DNA from 4 places in the Rhizobium fabae genome. Region 4 is predicted to be linked to each of the others. Evidence: predicted binding sites of a transcription regulator. Region 4 holds the regulator's gene; each other region holds the start of a gene.
What was found. Region 4 encodes LexA, which represses DNA repair genes until DNA is damaged. Its sites were predicted from a motif close to TGTTCNNNNTGTGTTCNG; they were not measured.

Region 1 (2,200 bases), on a different contig from region 4:
CCTGCGAGCAACGCCGAAACCCGGTTTACTCAGGATTTCCGGTCAGAAACCCGCAGCATCGACGACGCCTTCATCGCAGCCGAAAGAGGTTTTTCCCGCCCCCTGGATCAGATCGGCGAGCACGGCACTTTTCGCAGACGCCGTTCCTGCATCCTCAGAAAGCCCGATCGTCAGCTCGCTGATCACCCTGACGCTACCGGCCCGCCGGCAGCTCATCTTGACGCGGTCGCCGGCGCCCGGCCCGAAGCTCTTGTCGAAAGCCGCCTTGATCGCATCGGCCTTGACTGATTTGCCGATATTGGAGGCGAAGAGATCGCGCACGGCCGACGCGTTGAGCGCCTCGACGAGATGCATGCCGACGCCGAAATAATCCTCCGCGCTCATCTTCGTGCAAGTGCCGTGCTTCACCCATTCATGCCGCTCCAGGCCGGACTGCGTGCCGGGCATCGCCTTTGCGAGCGCCGACTTTGCCTCCGCCGAGAGCGTGACTTCCGGCAATTCGTTCCACTTGCCGTCCTTATCGGCGGCCTTCTGCTCGGCGCTGACGCCGCAATAATCCTGCTTCATCGGCCAGAGCCCATGCAGCGAGAAGTTCGTGGCGTCGGAACGCTCACCGGTCTGGCTGGCGCATTCGGCCTTCTTCTGGTTCGTCTGGCAGAAGGCGGGCTGCCAGCTCGCCGCCAGAATGAAGCGGGTGCGCCCGCCACCCTCCTGCGCCGTGGCGGCGCCGGCAAGAACCATCGACAAGGCGAACGCCAAGGTACGCAACTGCATGCTGCTCATTTCAACCCCCAAAAGAACAATACGGGAACAAATAAGCATGAAGATCGAAAGCCCGCAACCCTGAATCGCAACAGCATCGCAAATTGTTATCGGATAAATCAAACGCCTCTGTTGCATTTGCCCGGCGATCTGGTCTGTTGCCGCAAGGAGGACCTGCATGTTTTCTGAAACGCGAAGGCTCGCGGTGCCGGAGGCGTCGCTCGCCTATCATCATGCCGAGGCTGCCGGCCCGGCGCGCGGCATCCTGTTGATATCGCACGGGCTCGCCGAACATTCCAAACGTTACCGCGCCTTTGCCGAGACGATGGCAGCACGCGGCTATCACGTCTATGCCCATGATCACCGCGGCCACGGCGAGACGACGGCGCCCGACGCGCCGATCGGCCGTTTTGCCCGGCGCGGCGGCGTCGAAAAGGTGATCGGCGACGTCATCGCCATGCGCGCCCATGCCGCTTCCCGCCACCCCGGCCTGCCGGTCATCCTCTTCGGCCATTCGATGGGCGGCCTCATCGCTCTCAACGCGGCGGTCACGGCCCCGGCCGATTTCGATGCCATCGCCGTCTGGAATTCGAATTTCGCCGTCGGCCTTGCCGGCCGCGCCGCCCAGGCGATCCTCCTTGCCGAGCGCATGCTGAAAGGCTCCGACGTGCCGAGCGGCCTGCTGCCGAAGCTCACCTTCGGCACCTGGGGCAGATCCGTTCCCGGCCACCGCACCGAATTCGACTGGCTGTCGCGCATTCCCGGAGAGGTCGACAAATATGTCGCCGATCCGCTTTGCGGTTTCGATGCCTCCGTCTCCCTCTGGCTCGATCTCTTCGAGATGACCTTCCGCGCGCCGCAGAAGGTCCATCTCGACCGGCTGGCGCGGGACATGCCGATCCATCTGGTCGGCGGCGGAGAAGATCCAGCAACGGAGCGTGGAAAAGCCATCCTCTGGCTGTCAAACCATTTGAAAGGCCAAGGCTTCTCTCGTATCAGCACCTTGATATATCAGGATATGCGGCACGAAACGCTGAACGAGATCGGCGCGGATGCGGCGACCGCGGCCTTTGCGGACTGGTGCGCCAGGGCCGTCGCAAGAGCCTGAGCCACAGGGATTCCATCATGAGCAGCACCTCCTCCCGCACAGTTTCGTCCGCCTCCGAAGTGACGACCGGGCTTGCGCTGATGTTTCTATCGGTGATGGTCTCGCCGCTCATCGATATCTTCTCCAAGCTTGCCGTCGTCACCATTCCATCCGCCGAGGTCACCGCCGCCCGCTTCGCCATCCAGGCGCTCTGCATGCTGCCGATCGTGCTGTGGCGGCGCAGCTTTACCGATTTCTCCTGGAGCCAGAGCCTGTTCCATGCCATCCGCGGCGCGATCATCACCGTCTCGATGATCTCCTTCGTCACCACGCTGAAATACATGGCGGTCG
Region 2 (2,200 bases), on a different contig from region 4:
CGGGCAGGGCCGCGCCATGGGTTTTGCGGGCAAGATGCTGATCCACCCCTCGCAGATCGAAACCGCCAACCGGCATTTCGGGCCGAGCGCCGAGGAGATAACGGAAGCCGAAGCGATCATATCGGCCTTCGCCGATCCGGCTGCCAAAGGTCGCAACGTCATCAATGCGAACGGGCGGATGATCGAGCGGCTGCATCTTGTCCAGGCCGAAGCTCTGGTTCATAAAGCTCGCCTGATTTCTGCAAGAAAGCCCGCCTGATGAAACTCTACCGCTTCCTGACCGGTCCCGACGATGCTTCCTTCTGCCATAAGGTCACCGCTGCCCTCAACAAGGGCTGGTCGCTGGAAGGCTCGCCGACCTATGCCTTCAATGCCGCAACCGGCGCGATGCAATGCGGCCAGGCCGTCATCAAGCATGTCGAGGGCAAGGATTACGATCCTGAGATGAAGCTCTCCGAGCAGTAGGGCGCGCTGCGCTTCTAGCGCTCGGCAGCTTCCTCGGCGCTGGCCTCGATCCGCTCCATGTCATCGTCGCTCAGCCCGAAATGGTGGCCGATCTCGTGGATCAGGACATGGGTGATGATATCGCCGAGCGTCTCGTCGTTTTCGGCCCAGTAATCAAGAATGGGACGCCGGTAGAGGCGGATGCGGTTCGGCATCTCGCCGGTTTCCACCGTGAAGCGTTCGGAAATGCCCCTGCCCTCGAAAAGGCCGAGCAGGTCGAAAGGGGTTTCCAGCGCCATGTCCTCGAAAACGTCGTCGTCGGGGAAATCTTCGATCTCGATCGTCAGATTGGTCGTCAGCTGGCGGAATTCATCCGGCAGATGGCTGTAGGCCTCCATGGCCAGCGACTCGAAAGTGCTGATCGTTGGCGCATGGCGGTCCCGCCAATCGTCGCTCTGGTCTATGCGGGCCATGAATATTCCTTCCTTTGCGGGCCCATATAGAACCTTTATCGCCGATTTTCGAGTGCGGAATCAGGGGCAGGAATAAATTCATAGAAAATGGCCGTTGACTCTTCATAAGCTCTCTGGAATCTATAAGAACATAACAGGAACAAGACGGATCGGAGAACGCCATGGCGCAGCACGCCCTGGCGCGCGAGCGGCTTTTTGCGCTCCGCGAAACCATCGCCAGACTGGAAGGAAAGCCGGCGCCGGCGCTTGCGGCAGCGGAGCGGGAAGCCCTGGCATCGGGGAAGGCTACGCGGCAGGCCACGGCGCAGAATGACCGTGGGTTTCGCCTGCCGTTCGGCGTGGTACCGCTCGACGAGGCGATGGAAGGCGGCCTGCCGCTCGATGCGATCATCGAATTCCGTTCGGCTTTGTCTCGCGATGCAGGCGCGGCAAGCGGGCTGGCAATGGCTGTTGCCGCGCGGCTGCAGAAACAAGAAGCGGATGCCGGCAGGCTTCTGCCGCTCCTCTGGATCGGCGATGCAGTCGGCGCGCTGGAGGCCGGCCGTCCCTATGCCCCCGGGCTTCGGGATTTTGGGCTGAGCCCGGAGCGGTTTCTTCATGCGGCGCCGCGCAAGCTGGATGAAGCGCTCTGGCTGGCGGAGGCGGCGGTGGAAAGCGCTGCCTTCTCAGCCGTTATCTTCGAAGTGCGGGGCAACCCTGCGCATTTCGGCCTGACCGAAAGCCGCAGGCTCAGTCTCAGGGCACATGCTTCCCGTCGTCCGCTCTTTCTTGTCCGTCAGGCCGGAGAGGAGGAGGCAAGCAGTGCGGCCTTCCGCCTGCATGTCGAACCGGCACCATCCGGTCTGCGGCCATTGCCGGATGGATCGAAGCTTTCCGGCAGCATCGGCAATCCGATTTTCCGTCTCACGTTGGAGAAGAGCCGCAATCCGGCCCCGCTCTCCTTTCTCCTGGAGTGGAATCCCCATGAACGCGAATTTCTCCCTGTCATCGAACCAAACCTCGTTCGCCCTCCAGGCGAACAGTCAGCGCATTCTGGCGCTCAGCTTCCCGCATCTGCCGACGGATCGTATCGCTCGCCGGCGATGGGGGCTCTCCTGGCGTTCGAAAGGGCGTCCTGAGGCGCCGCCCATCGTCTGTTCCGGCAAGCTCAACAATGCCATGCGACTGACGGCACTGGACGAGTTGGCCGAGAGGCTGGGGTTGAAGAAGGAGCAGGGCGTTGCCGAAGCGCGCGCCATGTACCCGACGCTCGAGGTCGTGGAAGAGGACCCGGCCGCCGACCG
Region 3 (2,200 bases), 120 kb from region 4:
GCCATCTTCGCGCTGTTCGGCGCAAGCGTGCTCGGCGTGCTCGGGATCTCGATCGGCGCCTTCCGTATCGCCGGCGGGCTTCTGCTCTTCTGGATCGCCTTCGAGATGGTGTTCGAAAGGCGGCAGGAACGCAAAGAGAAGGCCACCGAAGCGGCCGTCACCAAGGATCATATCGAGAATATCGCCGTCTTCCCCCTCGCCCTGCCGCTGATCGCAGGCCCGGGCGCGATCTCGGCGACGATCCTGCTTGCCGGCACGCTGGCGACATCTGTCGGAAAGGCGCAGTTGATCGGCGTCATTGCCGCCAATCTGTTGCTGACCTTTCTTATGCTGCTCATCGCCGAAAGGCTGGACCGTTTCCTCGGCGTCACGGGCCGTGCCATCCTGACGCGGCTTCTCGGCGTCATCCTCGCCGCGCTCGCCGTGCAATTCGTCGTCGACGGCGCGAAAGCGGCGCTCAATCTGATCAGCGCGACGCCGCACTGAAACAGCAGCAAGATCGGGATCCACCCCGATCGACATCATGATCAAAGAAAAAGAGCATGATGTCGTCCAAGACATCATGCTCTCAGGTCTTTCAAGCCACCAAAAGTACTCGATCAGAACGGGATGTCGTCGTCGAGATCCCGCGAAAAGTTGCCGCCACCGCCGCGGCTCGGCGACGAGGAAGGAGCCGGCGCGCCGTAATCGTCGCCATAATCGTTGCCACCGGCGCCACTGCCGCGACCGCCGCCGAAGCCGGAGCTTGCACCGCCGCCTTCGCCGCGACCGTCGAGCATCGTCAGCGTCGAGCTGAAGCCCTGCAGCACGACTTCGGTGCTGTAGCGGTCCTGGCCCTGCTGATCCTGCCATTTGCGGGTCTGCAGTTGGCCTTCGATATAGAGCTTGGCGCCCTTCTTTACATATTGTTCAACGACCTTGCAGAGGCCCTCGTTAAAGACGACGACGGTGTGCCATTCAGTCTTCTCGCGGCGCTCGCCGGAATTTCGGTCGCGCCAGGTTTCCGAGGTCGCAATACGAAGATTGGCGATCGGCCGGCCATCCTGAGTGCGGCGGATTTCGGGGTCTGCGCCCACGTTTCCGACCAGAATTACCTTGTTCACGCTACCAGCCATGCTTTTCACCCTGCCTGCCGCCCTGCCCGGCGGCGTTAATCGATCAGCGCACCTTAAACCAAAGAGGACCGCCGATGCGCGTAAGCGGTCTTTAATCCACATGTTTATCCCATCAGAAGGCCGCATGCATTCATCAGGAATTTTGTTCTTTATTTGTTCTAATTTATCCGTATGATCCTGTCAACAGAATCGAAAACCTTCAGCCTTGTGGATATTCAGCCTCGACTCGCCGGTCGGCATCACTAAATAAGGGCTGTTATCCAGAAAACCAAAGCAGAGACGATGAGCGAACTGAAGACGATCTCCATCCGCGGCGCGCGCGAGCACAATCTGAAGAGCATCGATCTCGATCTGCCGCGCAACAAGCTGATCGTCATGACCGGTCTTTCCGGCTCGGGCAAATCCTCGCTCGCCTTCGACACGATCTATGCCGAGGGCCAGCGGCGCTATGTCGAGAGCCTGTCGGCCTATGCCCGGCAGTTCCTCGAAATGATGCAGAAGCCCGATGTCGACCAGATCGACGGGCTGTCGCCGGCGATTTCGATCGAGCAGAAGACCACTTCGCGCAATCCGCGCTCGACGGTCGGCACAGTCACCGAGATCTACGACTACATGCGCCTGCTTTTTGCCCGTGTCGGCGTTCCCTATTCGCCGGCAACGGGCCTGCCGATCGAGAGCCAGACCGTCAGCCAGATGGTCGACCGCATCCTCGCTTTCGGTGAAGGCACCCGTCTTTATATCCTCGCGCCGCTCGTGCGGGGGCGCAAGGGCGAATACAAAAAGGAACTGGCGGAGCTCATGAAGAAGGGCTTCCAACGCGTCAAGGTCGACGGCCAGTTCTATGAGATTGCCGAGGCGCCAACGCTCGACAAGAAATACAAGCATGACATCGACGTGGTGGTCGACCGCATCGTCGTGCGCTCCGATGTCTCGGCACGCCTGGCCGACAGCCTGGAAACCTGCCTGAAGCTCGCCGACGGGCTGGCGGTCGCCGAATTCGCCGACAAACCGTTGCCGCCGGAGGAGACCTCGGCCGGCGGCTCTGCCAACAAGTCGCTGAACGAGACGCATGAACGCGTGTTGTT
Region 4 (2,200 bases):
GATCCAGTCACGGACGGAATCCTTGGGCTTTGCGATCCGATCGATCCCGGCGATCCATTTTTCGATCTCTGGCACGCCTGCCCGCATCCAGTCGATCCAAGTTTCCTCGCCCCGATCAGCCGTGAGGCAGCAGCCATTTCGGCAGAGATCTGGCATGGTATTCTGGCCTGTTTTTCCACACTCGATCTGACGGAGGCCGCGGCACAGGTCAGAATGCCCGTGCTTTGCATCGGTGGTAGCGAGGATGCGCTGTTCGACGCGGGTCACCGGCTGGCGCTCGAAGATGCGCTCTCGAAAGCACAATCGGTCCTGATGGAAGGATTTGGACATAACCCGCACTGGGAGGATCCCGAAAAGGTCTCGGTGGTTCTCCGCGATTTCTTTCACGTCGCTTTTGCCTGAAAAGCTTCCTCTCTGAGAATGCGCGGCTTGAGCAATCAAGTGGGATCGTCCCGGAAGGTTCAGCAGGCGATATTCCAGTCCGCTTCCTATCCTTCACGAACCGAAATATGCTCGACCGCAAAGGTGTGTCATCGCCAAACTTTGCTAGGCAGGCCGCCATGCAACTATCAGTTGCCAAAGAATGACGCATTACCTGACTACATTCTCGAATAATTCTGAATTGCCGTCTCGTCGCCATTCCAAAGCAATTTTTTGCCTCCTGTTTTACGGAAATTTAGCTACTTGCGGAACACATATGGAACATATAGTGTCTGTTCTGGATTTGTTTCAATCACGGGGTCTGACGTCGATGCTCACGCGCAAACAACAGGAGCTTCTCCTTTTCATTCATGAGCGCATGAAGGAATCCGGCGTTCCTCCGTCTTTCGACGAAATGAAGGATGCCCTGGATCTCGCCTCCAAATCCGGCATCCACCGCCTGATCACGGCGCTCGAAGAACGAGGTTTCATTCGCCGCCTACCGAACCGGGCCCGCGCGCTCGAGGTCATCAAGCTTCCGGAGGCCTATAGCCCCAGCATCCAGCCTCGGCGCGGCTTTTCGCCGAGCGTCATCGAGGGCAGTCTCGGCAAACCCCAGCCGGTCGCCCCTCCCGCTTCCGTGAAGCCCGTCGCCGAAAACGGCAACTCGATCTCCGTACCGGTCATGGGTCGAATCGCCGCCGGCGTTCCGATCTCGGCGATCCAGAACAACACGCACGACATCACCGTTCCGGCCGACATGCTCGGTTCCGGCGAACATTATGCGCTGGAGGTCAAGGGCGATTCGATGATCGATGCCGGCATCTTCGATGGCGACACCGTGATCATCCGCAACGGCAGCACCGCCAGTCCCGGCGACATCGTCGTTGCCCTCGTCGATGACGAGGAAGCGACGCTGAAGCGCTTCCGCCGCAAGGGCGCCTCGATCGCGCTGGAAGCGGCCAACCCGGCATACGAGACCCGTATCTTCGGGCCGGATCGCGTCAAGGTTCAGGGCAAACTCGTCGGGCTCATTCGCCGCTATCATTGAGATCAGCTTTGCCGGAATCTGCAAAGCTGTCGCTGCGCCAATCATAGGCGCGGTGGCGCATCCAAGGTCGCAGCAATGTGTCGAATGCCGTTGCAACCTCGATCCCCCTTTCGGTAAAGCGAAGCTCGACCGCCCCTGTCTTGCGCAGCGTCTCGCCCGTAAAGAGCAGCGCGCCGGAACGGCAGCGGTCAAAGCGCAAGCGGACCGGTGTGACGACGATATCAGCTGTATCACAAGCCGGTCCGAGATAGGCGACATTGTCGATGACAGTCAGTGTCTTTCCATTATCAAGTAGGGTGGTGCACCAGGCGGCCTTCAGGCAGGAAAAGTGTGACGGTGGGTTGGTGGCGATCGCCTGTCTCATCGCCTCTCGGGCGTCATTCTGCTGATCCGGCGAGAGTTGCAGCCTTTTGCCTTGAGGCGCAGCAGGCGCGTTGCTCATCCCAACCATCACCGGCTGGCGGTGTTCTTCGATGGCAAGCGCGCGTTTCCATTGTTCGAAGATAAAAGCTGGTGGCTTCGTGCGGTTCGAAGCCATCGTCTCGCCATCGACGATAGCGACCAGACCGCCGTCTTCGGCAATGGTGACGTTGGGGGCCGCCTCTGACGGCAGCATCACGACAGCCAGCGTGGAAATCGCGACGATTGCCGTTCCAATGTGCCGCAGGCGGGTTTTGAGCAATGTCAGCAAGAGAAAGCCGAAGACAGCCGTCGGGAAATACCAACCGG

Region 1: a site for LexA is predicted at 796-813, ahead of EFB14_RS01440 (ribonuclease T2 family protein). Genes of this name have one in related genera too.
Region 2: a site for LexA is predicted at 1,042-1,059, ahead of EFB14_RS33600 (ImuA family protein). Genes of this name have one in related genera too.
Region 3: a site for LexA is predicted at 1,259-1,276, ahead of uvrA (excinuclease ABC subunit UvrA). Genes of this name have one in related genera too.

The regions. Positions count from the first base shown of each region.
Region 1 is NZ_ML133645.1:279,419-281,618, forward strand. It holds gene EFB14_RS01440 (ribonuclease T2 family protein) at 43-783, opposite strand; gene EFB14_RS01445 (alpha/beta fold hydrolase) at 941-1,870, shown strand; gene EFB14_RS01450 (DMT family transporter) at 1,888-2,200, shown strand, end outside.
Region 2 is NZ_ML133661.1:113,600-115,799, forward strand. It holds gene EFB14_RS28640 (HpcH/HpaI aldolase/citrate lyase family protein) at 1-259, shown strand, start outside; gene EFB14_RS28645 (DUF1737 domain-containing protein) at 259-465, shown strand; gene EFB14_RS28650 (metallopeptidase family protein) at 480-917, opposite strand; gene EFB14_RS33600 (ImuA family protein) at 1,079-2,035, shown strand; gene EFB14_RS28655 (Y-family DNA polymerase) at 2,076-2,200, shown strand, end outside.
Region 3 is NZ_ML133646.1:334,635-336,834, forward strand. It holds gene EFB14_RS04740 (MarC family protein) at 1-486, shown strand, start outside; gene EFB14_RS04745 (single-stranded DNA-binding protein) at 600-1,115, opposite strand; gene uvrA (excinuclease ABC subunit UvrA) at 1,398-2,200, shown strand, end outside.
Region 4 is NZ_ML133646.1:453,280-455,479, forward strand. It holds gene EFB14_RS05315 (alpha/beta fold hydrolase) at 1-402, shown strand, start outside; gene lexA (transcriptional repressor LexA) at 752-1,471, shown strand; gene EFB14_RS05325 (ComEC/Rec2 family competence protein) at 1,452-2,200, opposite strand, start outside.